3 regions of the Klebsiella sp. PK18 genome follow, and region 1 is predicted to be linked to each of the others. Evidence: riboswitches for the same ligand, from Rfam matches in the RefSeq annotation. Region 1 holds a riboswitch; each other region holds the start of a gene.
What was found. Region 1 has a riboswitch for thiamine pyrophosphate ahead of tenA (thiaminase II). Riboswitches for the same ligand answer to the same signal wherever they lie in the genome.

Region 1 (7,077 bases):
ATATGGCTTTTTAAATCCGCATTCAACGTTTTATTGATTGCGCTATTTTGACGTTATTCTTACCGGGGCAATAATTAACGTAACCTGCTGAATTATAATAGAACAACTGCGTGTCACGATAACCCTTTAAAGTGTAATTATTAGTGAGAAAGTCTCTATATTTTTATTGCCGCTGCGTTAAAACGCTGACGGAATGCCTTCCGTCAGCGATAGCAAGTCTCAATGCAGTTCCACCGCATAATTTGTTAAAGGTGTGACTTTTTTCACCAACTTATTGTTATATAAAAACTGTTCATAAGCTTCGTAGCGCGGTTTATCCAGCGCCGCCGGATCGGTGGCGAACAGCGGCACGGTTTGCAGCCACGCCTGGTGGTTGAGTTCGGTTTTCAGCTCCGGGTGGGCGGCGGCAAACGCCTCCCAGCTCTCCTGCGGATGGGCGCGCAGATAGCTCACTCCGGCCTGCAGGGCGGTGAGGAATTTACGGATCTTGGCCTCATGAATCGCGTCGCGATGGGCGACAATCACCAGCTCGTCATAGGCCGGCACGCCGTAATCTTCGACGTTCATCACTACCGGCGTTTTGCCCTGCAGCTTCAGCTCCTGTGCTTCTATATTACGGTAGCCGCCGATGACCGCGTCCACCTGGCCCGCCAGCAGGGCGCTGGTCAGTTGGAAATTGACGTTAACCAGTTTGATACTGGCCGGATCGATACCCGCGTGTTGCGCCATGGTCGACAGGGTGGCCTGCTCAATGCCGCTGACCGAATAGCCCACCTTCTTACCTTGCAGATCTGCCGGAGTTTTGATCTGCTTATTGAGAGCGATCACCGTGTTCAGCGGCGAGTTAATCAGGGTCCCAACGCGCACCAGCGGTAACCCTTCGTCAGCGAAGAAGTGCACCTGCGGCTGGTAGGTGATGGCCAGATCCGCCTGACGGGCGGCCACCATGCGGGGAGGCAGCGCGGGATCGGAGGGAGGGACAATCTTGACGTCCAGCCCCTGAGCCTTAAAGGCGCCGATCTGCTCGGCCACCATAATCGGCGCATGGTCGGGGTTAATGTACCAGTCCAGCACCAGCGTCAGCGGTTCATTGGCCAGCGCGTGGCCGCTGACCAGGGCCGTCAGGGTTGCCCCGGCGAAAAGCGACTTTTTCATCTGTTTTCCTTTATTACTTCATCTTTATTCCGGTGACCAGTCGATCAGCCGGTGTAGCAGGGTATCTACCGCCAGCCACAGCAGGAGGGTCAGTAGCACTAAAATAAACAGCGCGGCGAAGCAGATATCGGTTTGCAGCCGCGCATTGGCATTGAGCATGACGTAGCCCAGCCCCTCAGCGGAGCCGACCCATTCGCCGATAATCGCGCCGATGGGCGCCACCGCCGCCGCCATCCGCAGGCCCGAGCCCAGCGCAGGCAGGGCAGCCATCAGGCGGACATGCCGCAGCTGAGCGCCGAAGGAGGCGTTCATGCTGCGCGCCAGATCGAGATATTCCTGGTTGACCCGTCGCAAGCCATCAAAGAAGGCGGAAGTCACCGGAAAGAAAATCACCAGCACGGCCATCGCCACTTTGGCGCTCATGCCAAAGCCCAGCCACAGCACCAGCAGCGGGGCGAGGGCAAAGACCGGGATCGCCTGACTGGTGAGGACCAGCGGCATCAGCCAGCGCTGCAGACGCGGAGAGAGGATCATACCCAGCGCCAGGGTGACGCCGAGCGTCACGCCCAGCGCCAGGCCGCTCAGGATCTCACTGAGCGTGATAAGCGTGTGCCAGCCGAGATAGGCGCGATTAACCCACAGCGCCTCGGCGACCGCCATCGGGGAGGGTAAAAGAAAGTGAGGAATGCCGCTGCGGCTGGCCAGACCCCAGAGGATCATCAACCCGCAGAACACCATGCTGCCCCGCCAGAGACGTCCGGTCATGGATGAGCCCTCATCAGTTGCTGCAGCAGGGCGGCCTGGCTGTTCAAGAGATCGGGCGCGTCCGGCGCGCGCGGAGGTGTGCCGGCAAGGTGATGGCTGTCATCGATGTCGCCGTCGGGCGCCGAGAGGACCAGCAGGCGGTGGCTCAGCCGGCAGGCCTCCTGCGGATCGTGGGTGATCAGCACCACCGTGCGACCAGCCAGCAGGGTGGCGGCCAGAGTTTGAATGCGCGTGCGGGTGAGGGTATCCAGCGCCGAGAAAGGCTCATCCATCAGCACGATGGGGCGGTCCTCATACAGGGTGCGGGCCAGCGCGGCGCGCTGACGCATGCCGCCGGAGAGGGTTGCCGGCCGGGCGTCGGCGCAGGACGAGAGCTCAACCTGATCAAGCAGGGCGGCGACCCGGGCACGATCGACTTTTTCACCGCGCAGCCGCGCGCCGAGGGCGACGTTGTCCCGGACGCTCAGCCAGGGGTAGAGCAGATCTTTCTGCCCCATCCACGCCAGACGGCCCTGAATAGGCTGCCCATCGCTGGCGACCACTTCTCCCCGGGTGGCGGGCGCCAGACCGGCCATCACCCGCAGCAGGCTGGTTTTGCCGGCGCCGCTGGCGCCGAGGAGCGACACCCACTGCCCGCCGGGGACCGTAAACGACAGGTTGTCGAACAACCGACGGTCGCCGAAATGCAGGCTCAGGCCACGGACCTCAATACCCGGCGCCGTCACGCCCGGGTCTCCGCCGTCGCGTTGAGGCCCATCTGCCAGAACTGCGCCTCAAGGCGGGTGGCAGTGGTGAAAATCTCGCTCAGCTCAGTGATCCGGGCCTCGCTCCCGCGCTGCTGCCACACCGTTTCCAGCAGCGCCAGCGCGGCGTTGACGCCGTGCAGATAGCCTTCATCGCCATAGTTGCGGATCCACGAGGCGTAGGGGTTATCGTCCAGTCGGGTGGCGGGATGCTGCAGCAGGCCGAGACCGATTTCCGCATAACCGGCCACGCAGGGCATCAGCGCGACCAGCAGATCCAGCGCGTCACCCGAGTGGCCAATATCCAGCACGTAGCGGGTATAGTTAATGGTTTCCGGCGCTTCAGGCTGGGTAGCCATCTCCTGCTCGCTAATGCCCCACTGAGCGCAGTAACCGACGTGCAGCGGCAGTTCGTTGAGGATGGCGTTCATTGAGGCGGCCGCGGCCCGCATCTCCGGCAGCGTGCGCAGTTTACTCACCAGCAGCGCATAGCTGCGGGCAAAGTGGATCAGAAACAGATAATCCTGGGTCAGGTAGCGACGAAATGCGCTTTCCGCCAGGGTGCCCTCGGCAAGCTGCTGGACGAAAGGATGCGCCACATAGTGCTGCCAGTCAGCGGCGGCCAGCTGGCGTAAACGGCCATAAAGACCATGGCTAAACGCGGGAATTATCACAGGACCTCCAGATATTCAGGGGAGATCCGGGCGTGCAGGGGTGTGAACAGGCAATGGCGGTAATGCAGGCAAAATTGCCGACCCGTCCCTTCGCTGGCATGACCCAGATCAGGTTCAAAGGGTTCGGCTTGCGCCATCTCAGCCCTCACGGGACACCCCTCGGTAGCGCTATGTTATACGATATTCACCTTTTGAATACAATCACCGCGCTGCCCTGTATCGCGATGGCATTTTTCTGTGATAGCCAGCACTTTTTCGTATAAAAATAACCAAAAAACAGGCGGCTGCGCGTTGGTGAGCATTATTCTCTTACGTTATATTTTCATTATCCCGTTGTGATAATCCTGTTCGCCACGCGTGTTGTGCGCGCCCCAAAGCCCCGGAGTGAGCATGAAATTTCCGCTGTCCACGCTGGCGCTTCTGTTCCTGTTGTGCCCGCCTGGTGATGCCGCCGATCTGTTCGATGCGGAAGATGGCATGCTCGATATGAGTCAGTATCTCGCGGAAAACCGTTATGGTTTTCTGCCGGTGCCGCTGGCGATCACCGAGCCGGCGATCGGCTATGGCGGAGGGCTGTTTGGCCTGTTTTTACACGGTAAAGGCAGCCGGGAAAGTGGGCAGTTTATTCCTCCGCCGCTTACCGCCTTTGGCGGGGCCGCCACGCAGAACGGGACCTGGTTTATTGGCGGCGGTCATCGCCACACCTGGCAACATGACCACATTCGTTACCTGGTGGGGGCGGGTTACGCTAACGTTAATCTGGATATCTATTCCGGCGATACGGGCGGCTTCAGCCACGGTAAATCGGTGCAGACGGAGACCAAAGGCATCGCTGCGCTGCAAAAACTGCTGTTTCGCGTGGGCGACACGCCGGTATTCCTCGGAGCTTCGCAGGTATATGCCCGAGCGGATGTCTCTAGCGACAACCCGGTGGTCAATCGGGTCTGGCAGCAGGTGCTCGGGCAAAACAGCACCTCTTCGGCGCTGGGGGTGGTGGCGGAATATGACACCACCGATAATATTTTCTATCCTCAGAGTGGGCTAGCGCTGAAGGGTGAATATCGTTTTTTCCGTTCGCTGCTTGGGGGCGATTATCACTACAACACTTTCTCGCTGGACGGGAAGGTTTTTATTCCGCTCAGCCACACGCTGACGCTGGCGGTCGCGGGCAATTATCAGTCATTAACCCACCATGATAACCCTCTGATGCCGATGGCACGTCCCTATATCGCGCTGCGCGGCATTTCGCGCTACCGCTATCAGGGTGACTACGTGGTCACGGCGCAAACCCAGCTGGCCTGGGCCTTCACCCCGCGCTGGATCCTGCAGGGATTCGTTGGCGCGGGGAGCGCCGCTGACACGGCTGGCACGTTAGGGGAACAGTCAGAGGTGGCATGGGGGGCCGGTTTTCGTTACCTGATTGCACGGCAGTACGGTTTGCGTACCGGGATTGACGTGGCGTTCAGTGAGCATGAGCAGGCGGTCTATTTCAATGTCGGTTCGGGTTTATAACTACACATGAGAATAACAATGAGAGCATCCGGAACGGTGTTAACGCTGCTGTTGGCGGCCTGTGGCGCGTCGGCCGCGGAGCAGAGCGAGAGCGACAGCTATTTTCCGATATGGGGCGATGAGGCGCGCGCCCGGGGGTATTCGATCCCGTTACCCTACGGCGTCAACCTGAGCTATATGAATATCCGTCAGGATATCATGGTCGACAGTATTACCTTTTCCGGGCTTAAGCTGGGCAACCATCCCATTCCCAGCGATATGTTCGCCATCGATGCCGGGCACACCCGCGAGAAGAGCAAAACCGAAAACCTGCGCCTCGATATGTGGGTCTTTCCGTTTCTCAACGTTTACGGGCTGGTGGGGCATACCCGCGGGTCGTCTGTCTCCCAGGTCTCCGTGGATTCGGATCCTTCGCAGTTTCGCGGTCTGGATCGGGTGATCGCCGGCGCGGTTCACCAGCTTTATCAGAGCGGAAAACTGCAGGATATTGATTTTACGCTTGATTTCAAAGGAACCACCTGGGGAACCGGCTTTACGCTCGCCGGGGGATACGGCAACTGGTTCGGGTTAGTAGACACTAACTACACCCGTACCGATTTCGATATTCTCGACGGCAGCATCTCGGCGGTCACCGTCTCGCCGCGCGTCGGCTACCGCTTCAGTTTTCAGGGGATCGACGGGCCGTCCCACCTCAGCCTGTGGGTCGGGAGCATGTATCAGGACGTGCAGCAGGAGTTTAAAGGCGATCTGGCCGACCTGCATATGCCGCCAGAGCTTCAGCCCCTGATTGCCGCAGTCAATAAAGACGGCGAGGGGAAATTCGACGTCAAGCAGAAGCTAACCTCACCCTGGAATATGCTGATTGGCGCCCAGTATGAAGTCACCAAAAACTTTAACATGCTGACTGAATTTGGTTTTAACGAGCGCAATAGCTTCTTTGTCTCCGGTGAATACCGTTTTTAACTAAAACTGCTGGCGCCATCTGCCGGTAAGATGCGCGCTCTTTTGTTGTTGTGGAGAGGCTGTTGATGCGTAAAGCCTTATGGCTGCTGTTTGCACTGTCGCTGCCGGCGCTGGCGCAGGATCCGGTGCTGCCCGCTGTGACGGCGATCCATCCGGTGCCCACCCTGGGTGAGCTGCCGCCGCCGGAGTCGCTGCGACCGTGCTGCGCTTTTGGTTACGACCTGCACGTGCGCGCGGTGGGCATCCCGATCCCGGTATACCAGATTGGCAATGTGCTGACCCTGGATACGCTGGGCAAGCACCATTACAACGATAGCGCGTTCGGGGCGGTGAAAAACCTGCTGGGGCTCAGCGAGGAGCAGAACGGGCTCATCTATACCCGTCGCGGCGGGTTTATTGATATCGCCCATGTGCGCGATACGGCGGACTACACCTTCTATCTGTTCAATCGTATTGCGCCGACGCTGGGCCAGGCGGGGCGGATCTTCTACAGTGAAGAGCTGGGCGTACGCCGCGTTCAGCTGAATGCCTTTACGCCGCCGGCGGGCGTCAGGCAGCGCTATCAGCTGGCCGCCTGGCTGGCGGGTCATCTGGCCTTCGAAATTGCCCAATGGCATGAGATTGCCCAGTGGTATGGCTTCCAGTCGGTCCCCGGGTTTTCTGAGGAGATCTCCGCTTTTTCGCCGGAGGATCTCTACTCCAATTTACTCGGCGCCAGGCTGGCGATTAACGTGATCCTCAGCGGCCACGGTGGTTCGCTGGAAGACTATAACCAGGCCATGGATACGGCGCTGAAACAGGCGCTGACCCGACTGATGGTGGCGACGAGAGGGGAGACGGAAGCGATGTTTCAGCGGATCGACGGCGACTGGTGGAACAGTCACCGGCGGGTGCCGGATAAGTTTCTGGTGCTGAAGCGTAACTACGATCTGCAGGAAAATCGGCTGCCGACGCCGGTCCCTTTCGAAACCCTGCCGCCGTATCGCCTGACCATGCCGGAGCAGGTTGGGGGGTTCCGCTTACGCGACCTCGGCGAACTGCAGATCTACCCAGGGCATGATATGCAGGCGCTGCCGGTTCCCGCGCAATACTATGGCGCCGGCGCGTTCCAGGCGCTGGCGGATAGCGCACGTGAGGCGGATAAGACCCAGCTGGCACGAATTGAAAAATAGCCATAAAGGCTCAGGGCGAGCGCCCTGAGCCAGTGAGTTAGCGGAAGTCGACCCAGCAGGCGCCGTTGTCGGCAGACCGTACGCAGTTTTCCA
Region 2 (7,077 bases), 2.8 Mb from region 1:
CCATCAGCGAAGCTGGTTCAATACCGCCGGCGCAGGGACGCAGGCGCGGGAAGGAGACCGAGTAGCGGCTGCGCCAGTAGCGCTGTTGCAGCCACAGCAGGTGCTCGGCGACCATAAAGCAGTCCACCCGCCAGCTGTCGGAAAGACCAATCAACGCGCCGAGGCCGATCTTATCGATCCCCGCCTCGCCCAGGCGATCCGGTGTATCCAGCCGCCAGAAGAAATCCTGTTTTTTCCCTTTCAGATGGTGCTGGGCATACATGCTTTCATGGTAGGTCTCCTGATAGACCATTACCCCGTCGAGCCCCAGCGTTTTCAGCTCGGCATACTCTTCGGTCGCCAGCGGCTGCACCTCCATATGCAGCGAGGCAAACTGGCTGCGGATAGCCGGCAGGTGCTGGCGGAAATAATCCATTCCCACCTTGCCCTGATGCTCGCCGGTCACCAGCAGCAGATGCTCAAAGCCCAGGTCGCGGATCGCGGCGCACTCGCGGGCAATCTCGGCGGCATCCAGCGTCTTGCGCTTAATGCGATTGCTCATTGAGAAGCCGCAGTAGGTGCAGTCATTGGCGCACAGGTTGGAGAGATACAGTGGTACGTAAAAGCTGACGGTATTGCCGAAGCGCTGCCGGGTGAGCCGCTGCGCACGCTGGGCCAGCGGTTCAAGATAGTTGGCCGCCGCCGGTGAAAGCAGGGCCATCATGTCGTCACGGGTGAGCTGTTTGGCCGCCAGCGCCCGTTCGACGTCGGCGGCGGTTTTGCTGTTGATGCGCAGGCGGATGTCGTCCCACTCCAGCTCCCGCCAGCGATCGCTGAAGGTTTTCATGCCAGCGCCTCCAGGAATCCGGTCAGCGGGCTGGTGGCCTGCGCCTGCGTACTGCGTGCCCCCGGTCCGGCCTGACGCGCCAGTAATCCGGCATCGACTGCCATACGGAAGGCGCGGGCCATGGTCACGGGGTCGTCGGCGACGGCAATGGCGGTATTGACCAGCACCGCATCTGCGCCCATCTCCAGCGCCTGCGCCGCATGGCTCGGCACGCCGATCCCGGCATCAACCACCACCGGTACCGTCGCCTGTTCGATAATAATCTCCAGCATAGCCCTGGTTTCCAGCCCCTGATTGGAGCCGATCGGCGCACCCAGCGGCATCACCGCCGCGCAGCCAGCCTCTTCCAGCCGTTTACACAGCACCGGATCGGCGCCACAGTAGGGCAGGACGACGAACCCTTCGCGCACCAGCAGCTCCGCCGCCTTCAGGGTTTCAATCGGGTCAGGCAGCAGCCAGCGGGCATCCGGGTGGATCTCCAGCTTCAGCCAGTGGGTGCCCAGGGCTTCCCGCGCCAGGCGGGCGGCAAACACCGCCTCTTCCGCCGTCTTGGCGCCTGAGGTATTCGGCAGCAGGTTAACGCCCGCCGCCAGCAGCGGCGCGAGAATCGCGTCATTGTTCTGGCGTAAATCGACGCGCTTCATCGCCAGCGTCACCAGCTGGCTTCCCGAGGCGCGAATCGCCTCAACCATCACCTCCGGGGCGGCGAATTTGCCGGTACCGGTAAAAAGATGGGATTCAAACGTTTTGTCTGCAATACGTAACATGTCAACCTCCAGCGATAACCTGAAAAAGCAGGATCCGATCGCCTTCCTGTAAGAGATAATCTTCCCACCGGTCGCGCGGCAGGATGTGTTGATTAAGCGCCAGCGCAACGCCCGGCTGCAGCTGTTCGAGCTGGGTCAGTAGGGCGCTGACGCTGAGATTGTCGGCACATGCCAGCGGCTCGTCGTTAAACCAAATCTGCATGCCGCCCTCCGCACACCGGGCAATTTCGGGAGCGCTGTAGCGCCAGATTACGCCAGTTGCTGGTGCGGGCGTCGAACAGCCGCAGGGTATTACGCGGCGTCGTCATGCCGCTGAGCAGCTTAATCGCCTCCAGCGCCTGCAGCGTGCCCATCATGCCGACGACCGGGCCGACGATCCCCGCGGTGCGGCAGTTGCGCTGCGGTTCGTCGCTATCCGGCCACAGGCAGCGATAGCAGCCCTGCGCCCAGGGGGGAGTGAGCACCATCAACTGACCGCCGAAGCCGACGGCGCTGGCGGTCACTAACGGGGTGTCGAGGGCCACACAGGCGGCGTTGATTGCCTGGCGGGTCACCATGTTATCGGTGCAGTCCAGCACCACGTCCGCTTTCGCCACCTCAGCGCGCAGCGCCTCGCCGCTCAGACGTTGCTGGAGCGCAACCAGTTTGATCTGCGGGTTTAGCTGACTGAGCCGGGTCTTTGCCGCCGCGGCTTTTGGCCGGTCGATATCCTCGCTGGTGAACAGGATCTGCCGCTGCAGGTTGCTGAGATGCACGGCATCGTCATCGGCCAGGGTCAGCGTCCCGACGCCCGCTCCGGCAAGATAGAGCGCCGCCGGGGAGCCCAGCCCGCCAAGGCCGATAATCAGCACCCGGCTGGCTAACAGTTTCTGCTGACCCTCGATGGCAATATCCTCCAGCAGCAGCTGGCGGCTATAGCGCATAAAGTCGTGATCATTCATCGCCTGCTCCCGCCAGCGCCAGCAGCTGGTCTGTCGCTGCCCGCCAGTCCGCCGCCTGGGTAATAGCGCTGACCACCGCGATGCTGCCGACGCCGGTCGCCAGTACGCCCGGCGCTTTTTCCAGACTGATGCCGCCGATCGCGACGGTGGGGTAATCCGCCAGGCGTTGAATATGTCTGGCTAGCTGGTCGAGGCCCTGCGGCGCGGAAGGCATCTGTTTGGTTTGCGTCGGGAAGACGTGGCCCAGCGCGATGTAAGAGGGGCACGCCGCCAGCGCGACATCAATTTCCATATCGTCGTGAGTGGAGACGCCAAGACGCAGTCCGGCTTTGCGGATAGCGCTCAGATCGGTGGTTTCCAGATCTTCTTGCCCCAGGTGTACCCCGTAGGCCTGATGCTTAATCGCCAGCTGCCAGTAATCGTTAATGAACAACCGGGCGTGATAGCGGCGGCCAAGGGCGATGGCGGCGATCACGTCATTCTCCACGTCGCTGTCACGTTGGTCTTTGATGCGCAGTTGAAGAGTACGCACTCCCGCCTCCAGCAGGCGCTCAATCCACGCCACGCTGTCAACCACCGGGTAGAGTCCAAGACGAAATGGGACGGGTGGAAAATCAGGTTGATACATCAGGCTTCCTCCTGTTTCAGGTAGATTTCGCCGCCACGGGCGCGGAAGTGATGCGACATATCGGCCATGCCAGCTTCGATATTTTGCTTCGCGGCGTAGTCGCGGACTTCCTGGGTGATTTTCATCGAACAGAATTTCGGCCCGCACATGGAGCAGAAATGGGCGACCTTGCCGGACTCCTGCGGCAGGGTTTCATCGTGATAGGCCCGCGCGGTGAAGGGGTCGAGCGCGAGGTTGAACTGGTCTTCCCAGCGGAATTCGAAACGCGCTTTGGACATCGCGTTGTCGCGGATCTGCGCCCCGGGGTGGCCTTTCGCGAGGTCGGCGGCGTGGGCGGCGATTTTGTAGGTAATCAGCCCCTGTTTCACATCCTCTTTGTTGGGCAGGCCGAGATGCTCTTTTGGCGTGACGTAGCACAGCATCGCGCAGCCAAACCAGCCAATCATTGCCGCGCCGATACCGGAAGTGAAATGGTCGTAGCCCGGCGCGATGTCGGTGGTGAGCGGGCCTAAGGTGTAGAATGGCGCTTCGTGGCAATGCTCCAGCTCTTCGGTCATATTGCGGCGGATCATCTGCATCGGCACGTGGCCGGGGCCTTCAATCATCACCTGCACGTCATACTCCCAGGCGATTTTCGTCAGTTCGCCCAGCGTATGCAGCTCGGCGAACTGCGCCTCGTCGTTGGCGTCCTGGATCGAGCCGGGGCGCAGACCATCGCCGAGGGACAGCGACACGTCATAGGCGGCGCAGATTTCACAGATTTCGCGGAAGTGCTGGTAGAGGAAGTTTTCCTGATGGTGCGACAGGCACCACTTGGCCATGATGGAACCACCGCGCGACACGATACCTGTCAGGCGCTTCGCGGTCATCGGCACGTAGCGCAGCAGTACGCCGGCGTGAATCGTGAAGTAGTCGACGCCCTGTTCGGCCTGTTCCAGCAGGGTATCGCGGAAGGCTTCCCAGGTCAGGTTCTCGGCAATGCCGTTGACCTTCTCCAGCGCCTGGTAAATCGGGACGGTACCAATCGGCACCGGGCTGTTGCGCAGGATCCACTCGCGGGTTTCGTGGATATAGCGGCCGGTGGAGAGGTCCATCACCGTGTCGGCGCCCCAGCGGGTTGACCAGACCAGTTTTTCCACCTCCTCTTCGATGGAAGAGGTCACCGCCGAGTTGCCGATATTGGCATTCACTTTCACCAGGAAATTGCGGCCGATAATCATCGGCTCAGATTCCGGGTGGTTGATGTTGGCGGGGATGATGGCGCGTCCGGCGGCAACTTCATCGCGGACGAACTCGGGGGTAATGTTTTCCGGCAGGCGGGCACCGAAGCCTTCCCCGGCATGCTGCTGGCGCAGAACCTCGCTGCGGATACGTTCGCGACCCATGTTTTCGCGAATGGCGATGAACTCCATCTCCGGGGTGACGATCCCCTGGCGGGCGTAGTGCAGTTGGGTAACGCATTTCCCGGCGACGGCGCGTTTGGGCGTCAGCAGGCCGCTGAAGCGCAGCTCATCGAGACCATCATCGGCCAGCCGCGCTTTGGTATAGGCCGAGCTGCGTTCGCTGAGCGGAGCGCAGTCGTTACGCGCGTCGATCCACGGCTGGCGCAGCTTTGCCAGCCCCTGGCGGACATCAATGCCAATATCCGGGTCGCCATAAGGGCCGGAGGTGTCATATACCGGGATCGGTTCATTGGCTTCGTACCGGGGGTTATCTTTATCGCCGCCGACGAGGGTCGGGCTGAGCTCAATTTCACGCATCGGGACGCGGATATCCGCTTGTGAGCCGTGAACGTAGATGCGGCGTGAATTGGGAAAAGCGGTACCTGCCAGCGTATCAATGAATCGCTGCGCGTGCTCGCGTTGTTCCCGACGGGTGAGTTTGGTAGTAGACATAGCGCATTCCAGTTAAAAAAGGAGATGGCTTGTCAGACGACGGATGGAGTAACAGATGCGACCGATCCAGAACGGACAGGTGCGACCAGCAGTTTACTCTTGTTCCCTTCGCAGGTATTAGCCTGATCAGGTTCCGCGGATCCCGAATTAACGGTCTCAGCCTTTTCCACTTTAGCCAGCGCATGGAAAATAGGCACTCCGACAAGATGACGTCCCCTCCGGAGAGGGGGAATGGAGGTAAACTACTCGTTAATTGCGCACAACTCAAGCGGTCGGCGCAATATTATCGCGCACGTCGTTGCTCAGATTATGCGCGACGGCGAGGGCGATCAGTTTATCCTCCAGCGCGAAACGTGCTTCCAGCGACTCGCCGATATCCGACAGCGCCTGCTGAAATTCAAGGTAGTTATCGTGATCGATAGCGTTTTCGAGGCAGGTATCGTAGTAGTCCATCATCTGCTGGGTATTGGCTTCCAGCTGTGGATAAAGCCGGGTGGCGGCTAAAAGTGGGGTATCGCCTTCCATTTCGCCAATAATGCGTTCATAAATACTAAAATGACCGGATGAGAGGTAATCCACCAGACTTTGGCAAAAGTCATCCAGCGCCTTTTCGTTTAGCCGCATAAATGACTCTTTGCCCGGTTTCAGGCCAACCAGATTGTAGTAAGCCACGAGCAGATGCTTACGCACTTGTAGCCAGCGATCGACCAGTTCATTACTACCGCCAACGCGCTCCGTCAGATTTTCCAGCTGGTTTAGCATGATTGACTCCGCTAGTTTTGATTTAAATCTGCTCACCAAAATGTAAATATAATGTTAACAACATGCCAGTGAAGCAAAGGTAGTGCAATAGATATGGATCGTATTATTGAAAAATTAGATCGCGGCTGGTGGGTTGTCAGTCACGAACAAAAATTATGGTTGCCTGGTGGAGAATTACCACATGGCGAAGCGGTTAATTTCGATCTTGTCGGACAGCATGCGCTGCATATTGGCGAGTGGCAGGGCGAGTCCGTCTGGATGGTGCGCCAGGATCGCCGCCATGACATGGGATCGTTACGCCAGGTTCTGGATCAGGATCCGGGTCTCTTCCAGCTGGCGGGGCGAGGGATCCAGCTCGCCGAATTTTATCGATCGCATAAATTTTGCGGCTACTGTGGCCATCCGATGCATGCCAGCAAAAGCGAATGGGCGATGCTGTGCAGCCACTGCCGTGAACGCTATTACCCGCAAATTGCCCCCTGCATTATCGTCGCTATCCGTCGCGATGATTCGATCCTGTTGGCGCAACATACCCGCCATCGTAACGGCGTGCACACCGTGCTGGCCGGGTTTGTCGAAGTGGGTGAAACCCTTGAGCAGGCAGTGGCCCGCGAGGTGATGGAGGAGAGCGGCATCAAGGTGAAAAACCTGCGCTATGTGACCTCTCAGCCGTGGCCGTTTCCGCAGTCGCTGATGACCGCCTTTATGGCGGATTACGCGGATGGCGATATCGTGGTCGACAAAAAAGAGCTGCTGACCGCGGACTGGTACCGCTATGACAATCTACCGCTCCTGCCACCGCCGGGCACGGTGGCGCGTCGGCTTATCGAAGATACGGTGGCGATGTGTCGGGCAGAGTTCGAGTGACATGTTACACTGGGCGCATCAACGCTAAAGGAATGTAAAAATGACCGAACTGAAAAACGATCGTTACCTGCGCGCGCTGCTGCGTCAGCCGGTTGATGTCACCCCGGTGTGGATGATGCGCCAGGCGGGCCGCTATTTACCGGAGTACAAAGCCACCCGTGCGCAAGCGGGCGACTTTATGTCGCTGTGTAAAAATGCCGAGCTGGCCTGCGAAGTGACGCTCCAGCCGCTGCGCCGTTACCCGCTGGATGCGGCGATCCTCTTTTCGGACATCCTGACGATCCCGGACGCCATGGGTCTGGGGCTGTACTTTGAAGCTGGCGAAGGTCCGCGCTTCACCTCGCCGATAAAAAGCAAAGCCGACGTCGACAAGCTGCCAATCCCGGATCCG
Region 3 (7,077 bases), 890 kb from region 1:
TAACAAAGCTAATAATGTTTCTTATAATGTTGATGAGGAAATTATTAACTATGCTGAATATGTAGCATCACAAGAGGCTCAATTGTGGGAAAAACAAGGTATGAACAATGATAAAATTAATTATATTTCAAGAAAATACTATCATGAAATGAATTGTCCATTGCTTCTACAGACACTGTAATAAATAATAAATTCATAAGGGCTGCTTTTAGCGGCCCTTTTCTTCTGGTCTTAATCTTTATGAGGTTGTGTAACAACAGATGGTTTTACAGTGTAGTTGGCGACCTATAGCGACAACAAATAATAGTTAATAAAATTCTTATATATTATGTGCGAAAATTCATAGGCTGCTTATACGCGATTTTGAGATGTTTAAATATTTCTGGTAGGGTAGGGGGTTAATAAAGAAAACGCCCTGTGGTTGATTACAGAGCGTTCTAGGGGCGTATTTGAGAAGGGTTTTAGATATTAATTAGAATTACAAATAACACCAGTACCTAAATGGTTACAAGTAGTGGTAGTCATTGTGTGTTGTGGCTGCTGTTGCTGTAGTCCCTGCTGAGTAACATTATTAAGCCCATTCATGCCATTAACAAATGTTCCCATTTGACCAGCAGCAATACATGCATCTTTGTCGCCACTGTTGCACATTTCCATTACTTGACCAACAGATTTAAAATTATAACGACTATTCCACATACTTGTAGGATCGCTGGAACAACCACTTAGAGTTATCAAACTAACTGTAGCAATCATCATCAATTTAATTTTCATATTATTAACATTCACCAAAATTATGACATGGGTTCGGTGTAAAATAATGTAAATATGCATTTCCTTCAATAACAAAGTTAGATCGTATCGATAAAACAGATTGACCAATTACTACTACATCAGTGATAACTATAACAAGTTAATAAGTTCACTTATCAGGCTTGATAAAATTCCACTGAGTAAGAATCATATCTTTGATGATAGCTCTTGCATTTTTATTGGCTGCTATCATCCCAAGAACAGTAAACAGTAAGAGAGATAAAGTGTGTTCCATAGTTAACCTCATAATTAATTAGACATATATCTAAAATATTACAAGGCCCTTGGATTTGGTTCCATCTATTTAACTTTAATCAATTTAGATTCAGTCTCATACCCACCATTCTTAAATCTAGAAAGAACTATGTAATCAACTTCTATTTTCTTAGCTATCCCTTTCATCCATTGTAAGCACACCCGTTTTAGTTCCACGCACTTTTTGAGATTTCCGGGTTTTGACCCTGGCCCAAAATCAGGGAGGAGATCAATTGATGATATGGCCCCTTACTACAGTGTCTGAAGGATTGGAGGATGGTTAAAACACAACCTATCAACTGAGGTACAAAGTGCGGTACAAGGCTAAAATTTGAACTAATCAAAACCTCACTTGCTCAATGATTTTTAATGGAGTAATCTACGAAAAAGTGTAGGAAAAATAACACGATGACTCGGGGTGCCCTTCTTCGTTGAAGGCTGAGAAATACCCGTACCACCTGATCTGGATAATGCCAGCGTAGGGAAGTCAGAGACCGCAGGGTCATTGCTTCTACCTCGTCTGGCGGGAGCAAACCATGCCTGAGCTGCTGAATCCCGCGCCTGTCGCGCACCTGCGCCATCTGCTGCGCGCCCATTCCCCCCTTGTGCACTGCATGACCAATGACGTGGTGCAGACCTTTACCGCCAATGTTCTGCTGGCCGTCGGCGCCTCGCCGGCGATGGTGATCGATCCCCGCGAAGCGGCGCAGTTTGCCGCTATCGCCGATGCGCTGTTAATTAACGTCGGTACCCTGACCGAAGATCGCGCCGTGGCGATGCGCGCCGCGGTGGAGCACGCCCGTCAGGCCGGCAGGCCCTGGACGCTGGATCCGGTGGCGGTCGGCGCCCTGACCGTGCGCACGGCCTTTTGTCATGAGCTGCTGGCCCTCCAGCCGGCGGCCATTCGCGGCAATGCCTCTGAAATTCTGGCGCTGGCCGGGATGAGCGCCGGCGGGCGCGGGGTGGATACCACCGATACGGCCGCCGCGGCGCTGCCGGCGGCCCAGGCGCTGGCTAGTCAGTTAACCACCATTGTGGCGGTTACCGGCGAGGTGGATTACGTCACCGACGGCGAGCGGGTGCTCAGCGTGGTGGGGGGTAATCCGCTGATGACCCGGGTGGTGGGCACCGGCTGCGCGCTGTCGGCGGTGGTGGCGGCGAGCGCTGCGCTGCCGGGGGACCGGCTGGAAAACGTGGCCGCCGCCTGTGGGCTGATGAAGCAGGCCGGGGAGATCGCCGCCCGTCAGGGAGGCCCTGGCAGCTTTATTCCGGCGTTTCTCGACGTGCTGTATCAGGAGGTGCAGGGATGAAACGCATCAACGCCCTGACCATCGCCGGCACCGATCCCAGCGGTGGGGCCGGTATCCAGGCCGATCTGAAAACCTTCTCCGCGCTGGGGGCCTATGGCTGCTCGGTGATCACCGCCCTGGTGGCGCAGAATACCCGCGGTGTGCAGTCGGTCTATCGCATCGAACCGGATTTTGTGGCCGCGCAGCTCGACTCGGTGTTCGGCGATGTGCGTATCGATACCACCAAAATCGGCATGCTGGCGGAGACCGATATTGTGGAAGCCGTGGCCGAGCGGCTGGCGCGCTACCGGGTGGCCAACGTGGTGCTGGATACCGTCATGCTGGCGAAAAGCGGCGATCCGCTGCTGTCGGCCTCCGCGGTGGAGACCCTGCGTCAACGATTGTTGCCGCAGGTGTCATTGATCACCCCGAACCTGCCAGAAGCGGCCGCGCTACTCGATGCCCCCCATGCGCGCACCGAGCGCGAGATGCTGGAGCAGGGGCGGGCGTTGCTGGCGCTGGGCTGCGGCGCGGTATTAATGAAGGGCGGCCATCTCGACGACGCCGAAAGCCCGGACTGGCTCTTCACCCGCGAAGGGGAACAGCGGTTTACCACGCCTCGCGTGCAGACCAAAAATACCCACGGCACCGGCTGCACGCTCTCCGCCGCGCTGGCGGCGCTGCGCCCCCGTCATGCGGACTGGGCGGCCACCGTCGCCGAGGCGAAGGCCTGGCTGTCGGCGGCCCTGGCGCAGGCCGACTCTCTGGAAGTGGGCCACGGCATCGGGCCGGTGCACCATTTCCACGCCTGGTGGTAAATGGCAGCGCAACGGGACAGCAGAATCTCCTGAAAAAATGGCCCCCCGGCTGGAAAATAGGCTAAGTCGGTACCAGGCTTAACCTGCCCAAAAAAATTGGGTTGGGATAATGCATGCCGGCTTCGGCCGGCCTTACGGGAGATTGCTATGACTGATATTACGCAGTTGCTGGGCAAAGATGCCGAGAGCCTGTTGCAGCACCGTTGTATAACCATTCCGGCCGACCAGCTGTATCTGCCTGGGGCAGATTATGTTGATCGGGTGATGGTGGATAATAACCGACCACCGGCGGTGCTACGCAATATGCAGACCCTGTACAATACCGGACGCTTGGGGGGAACCGGCTACCTTTCCATTCTGCCGGTTGACCAGGGCGTGGAGCACTCGGCGGGCGCCTCCTTCGCCGCCAACCCGCTGTACTTTGATCCGAAAAATATCGTCGAGCTGGCGATCGAAGCCGGCTGTAACTGCGTGGCGTCGACCTACGGCGTGCTGGCCTCGGTGTCGCGCCGCTACGCGCATCGCATCCCTTTCCTGGTGAAGCTCAACCATAACGAAACGCTGAGCTACCCCACCGAATACGACCAGACCCTCTACGCCAGCGTTGAGCAGGCGTTCAATATGGGGGCGGTGGCCGTGGGAGCGACGATCTATTTCGGCTCGGAACAATCGCGTCGTCAGATAGAAGAGATTTCCGCCGCCTTTGAGCGGGCCCATGAGCTGGGCCTGGTCACCGTGCTGTGGGCCTATCTGCGCAATTCGGCGTTCAAGAAAGATGGCGTCGACTATCATGTCTCCGCGGACCTGACCGGTCAGGCCAACCACCTGGCGGCCACCATCGGCGCCGATATCGTTAAGCAAAAAATGGCGGAGAATAACGGCGGCTACAAAGCGGTTAACTTCGGCTATACCGACGATCGGGTGTACAGCAAACTGACCAGCGATAACCCCATCGATCTGGTGCGCTACCAGCTGGCCAACTGCTATATGGGCCGCGCCGGGCTGATTAACTCCGGCGGCGCGGCGGGCGGGGAGACCGACCTTGCCGACGCGGTGCGCACGGCGGTGATCAATAAACGCGCCGGCGGTATGGGGCTGATCCTCGGCCGGAAGGCGTTTAAGAAATCGATGGCTGACGGCGTGAAGCTGATCAATGCCGTGCAGGACGTCTACCTTGACGGGAAAGTGACTATCGCCTGATAAGCACGAGTATCGTTGGGATCCCCGGTGGCGCGACGCGCACCGGGGTTACCGTTGTGTATGCGCCTTCAGGCCGCGCCGTTACCGCGTCAGCAGCCAGCGGGCGGTATGTTCATCGGTCACCAGACCATTGATCCAGCCGCCTTTAAGGGCGGCCAGGATCGCCGGTCGTTTGTATTCTCCACAGGCCGCGGCAATACGCGGGCAGTGATTCTGACGGATATCATAGCTGGTGATCATGCGGTTGATCTCGCTGTCTACCACGTGGCCTTCCGCATCGATAAACCGTCCGAGGATCTCTCCGATGCCGCCGCGCGCGGTCAGCTCATCCATTTGCGCCTGATTGATAAACCCGTCTTTAAAGATCGGACTTTGCGTGCCCAGGGGACCAATGCCGACAAAAATCACGTCCGCCTCTTGGGCGACGCCGGAGACGCTGCGGAATAAGCGGTTGGTGCACCACATCTCATGCTCCTCCGCGCTCTGGGCGTAGCGCGGCGCAGGCCACTGATAGTACTTGGCCTTAATTTTGCGGGTCAGCAGCAGGGGCACGTCATCGTAATAGTTGCACTGCCCGTCGGCGTTCATGGCGCTGATCAGCGCCACGCAGCGGGTATTCAGGCTGTCAAAATCGATGCGCTGCAGCGCTTTTTTCAGGGTCAGGCCCGAGCCCAGGCCGATGATTTTCTCCTTATCATCCTGCAGATAGCGAGCCATCAGCTGATAGCAGCCAAACGACACGCTGACGAGGGTGCTTTCTTCGCTAAAGGCGGGGACCACATTGCACTCGATCAATCGATACTTTTCCTGCAGCAACTGCGCATAATCGAGGCAGTTTGCTACCGGATGGTGCAAATTAATCGACACTATCCCTTCTTCTTTCGCGCCGGCGATCAGCCGTTGCACCACCGGTCTGGAGGTACCCAGCTGGCTGGCAATCTCGCTCTGATTCTGACCGGCGATGTAGTACATCCATGCGGCACGCACCTTCTGATCCAACCGGATATCGTCTTCTTTACTCATGGTTTCCCGCCCTAAGTTGCTGACCAGGGCTCGCAATTGGCCCGGCGAATACCCGCATTCTCGCCGTGGTTGGCATAACTGGCAAGCTTTTGCTCTTTATTGGTCATTTGTAATTTGATTGGGTAATTGTTCTTTTGTGATCCGTGGCTCTTATTTTGGTCAAATGATCAATTACAGTGGCGCCATCAACTCAAGGAGAACAGAACATGAACAATCAATTCACATGGCTTCATATCGGTCTGGGTTCTTTTCATCGCGCGCATCAGGCGTGGTATCTGCATCGTCTGATAGCGTCCGGGGATAAGCGCTGGCACATCGCGGCAGGAAATATTCGTAACGACGCCGAGCAGGTGGTGCAGGCGCTGGCGGCGCAGGGAGGACGTTACGTCCTGGAGACCGTCAGCCCGGAAGGGGAGCGCGAATATGAAGAAATCACTTCTATCCAGAAATTGCTGCCGTGGCAGGCCGGGCTGCAGCCGCTGATTAACGAAGGGGCCAACCCGCAGACCAAAGTTATCGCCTTTACTGTGACGGAAGGGGGGTACTACCTGAACACCCGCCATCAGCTGGAAACCAGTAACCCCGATCTGCAGGCCGACCTGCAAGGCGAGTGCAAAACCATTTATGGAACCCTCGCGCGGATCCTGGAGAAGCGCATGGCCGACGACGCCGGGCCGCTGACCCTGCTCAACTGCGACAACGTGCGCCACAACGGCGAGCGTTTCCACGACGGCATGGTCGAGTTCCTGCAGCTCACCGGCAAACAGGCGGTGATTGACTGGATGGCGGCCAATACCACCTGTCCGAACACCATGGTGGACCGCATCACCCCGCGTCCAGCGGCCGATCTGCCGGCCCGGATCAAAGCGCAAACCGGGATTGATGACAAAGCGCCGGTGATGGGGGAGACCTTTATCCAGTGGGTGGTGGAGAACCACTTCCGTGATGCCCGCCCGAACCTGGAAGCGGTCGGCGTGGAGATGGTCGAGTCGGTCATCCCGTATGAAGAGGCGAAAATCCGCATTCTGAACGCATCGCACAGCTGCATTGCCTGGGCGGGAACCTTAATTGGCCAGCAGTATATTCATGAAAGCACGCTGACCGATGTTATCTACGCCATTGCCGACCGCTACGTCACGGAGGATGTCATTCCCTGCCTCGGCGATAACGGCATTGATCTGCCGACCTACCGGGATGTGGTGCTTAAGCGCTTTACCAATCCCTATATCCAGGACACCAACCAGCGCGTCGCCGCCGACGGCTTCTCGAAAATTCCGGCGATGATCGCCCCCACGCTGCAGGAGTGCTATCAGCGCGGCGTCCGCCCTGAGGCGACCGCCATGCTGCCGGCGCTGTTCTTCGTCTTTATGGAGCAGTGGCATAAGGGAACGCTGCCCTATCAGTACCAGGACGGCATCCTGGATGCGCAGGCGGTGCATGAGATGTATGAGGCTCAGGATCCGGTGGCTGTCTATGCCCGCGATAAAGCCCTGTTTGGTGACCTCGCCAATAACGCGGATTTCCTGGCGCTGATGCGCGAGAAAGTCGCCGCCGTTTACACGCTGATTAAATAAAGAGGTGGCTATGTATCTGGGTATCGATCTCGGCACATCGGAAGTCAAAGCGCTGGTCATTGATGAGAACTATGAGGTTATCGCCAGCCATAGCGCGCCGATGAG

Region 2: it holds a riboswitch for thiamine pyrophosphate, as region 1 does, so the genes downstream of both, thiC (phosphomethylpyrimidine synthase ThiC) here and tenA (thiaminase II) in region 1, are expected to answer to the same signal.
Region 3: it holds a riboswitch for thiamine pyrophosphate, as region 1 does, so the genes downstream of both, thiM (hydroxyethylthiazole kinase) here and tenA (thiaminase II) in region 1, are expected to answer to the same signal.

What each region holds. Positions count from the first base shown of each region.
Region 1 is NZ_CM173493.1:2,545,224-2,552,300, forward strand. Features, by position in the region: gene AC3EMD_RS12410 (ABC transporter substrate-binding protein) at 220-1,155, opposite strand; gene AC3EMD_RS12415 (ABC transporter permease) at 1,180-1,920, opposite strand; gene AC3EMD_RS12420 (ABC transporter ATP-binding protein) at 1,917-2,645, opposite strand; gene tenA (thiaminase II) at 2,642-3,337, opposite strand; TPP riboswitch at 3,406-3,507, opposite strand; gene AC3EMD_RS12430 (BamA/TamA family outer membrane protein) at 3,728-4,849, shown strand; gene AC3EMD_RS12435 (porin family protein) at 4,868-5,812, shown strand; gene AC3EMD_RS12440 (DUF4056 domain-containing protein) at 5,878-6,984, shown strand; gene AC3EMD_RS12445 (Gfo/Idh/MocA family protein) at 7,022-7,077, opposite strand, start outside.
Region 2 is NZ_CM173493.1:5,336,369-5,343,445, reverse strand. Features, by position in the region: gene thiH (2-iminoacetate synthase ThiH) at 1-826, opposite strand, end outside; gene thiG (thiazole synthase) at 823-1,593, opposite strand; gene thiS (sulfur carrier protein ThiS) at 1,595-1,795, opposite strand; gene thiF (thiazole biosynthesis adenylyltransferase ThiF) at 1,779-2,534, opposite strand; gene thiE (thiamine phosphate synthase) at 2,527-3,162, opposite strand; gene thiC (phosphomethylpyrimidine synthase ThiC) at 3,162-5,057, opposite strand; TPP riboswitch at 5,144-5,268, opposite strand; gene AC3EMD_RS26115 (Rsd/AlgQ family anti-sigma factor) at 5,322-5,819, opposite strand; gene nudC (NAD(+) diphosphatase) at 5,913-6,686, shown strand; gene hemE (uroporphyrinogen decarboxylase) at 6,727-7,077, shown strand, end outside.
Region 3 is NZ_CM173493.1:1,653,940-1,661,016, forward strand. Features, by position in the region: gene AC3EMD_RS08085 (hypothetical protein) at 1-181, shown strand, start outside; gene AC3EMD_RS08090 (hypothetical protein) at 469-774, opposite strand; TPP riboswitch at 1,473-1,570, shown strand; gene thiM (hydroxyethylthiazole kinase) at 1,605-2,378, shown strand; gene thiD (bifunctional hydroxymethylpyrimidine kinase/phosphomethylpyrimidine kinase) at 2,375-3,175, shown strand; gene fbaB (class I fructose-bisphosphate aldolase) at 3,323-4,375, shown strand; gene AC3EMD_RS08110 (sugar-binding transcriptional regulator) at 4,457-5,398, opposite strand; gene dalD (D-arabinitol 4-dehydrogenase) at 5,605-6,972, shown strand; gene xylB (xylulokinase) at 6,983-7,077, shown strand, end outside.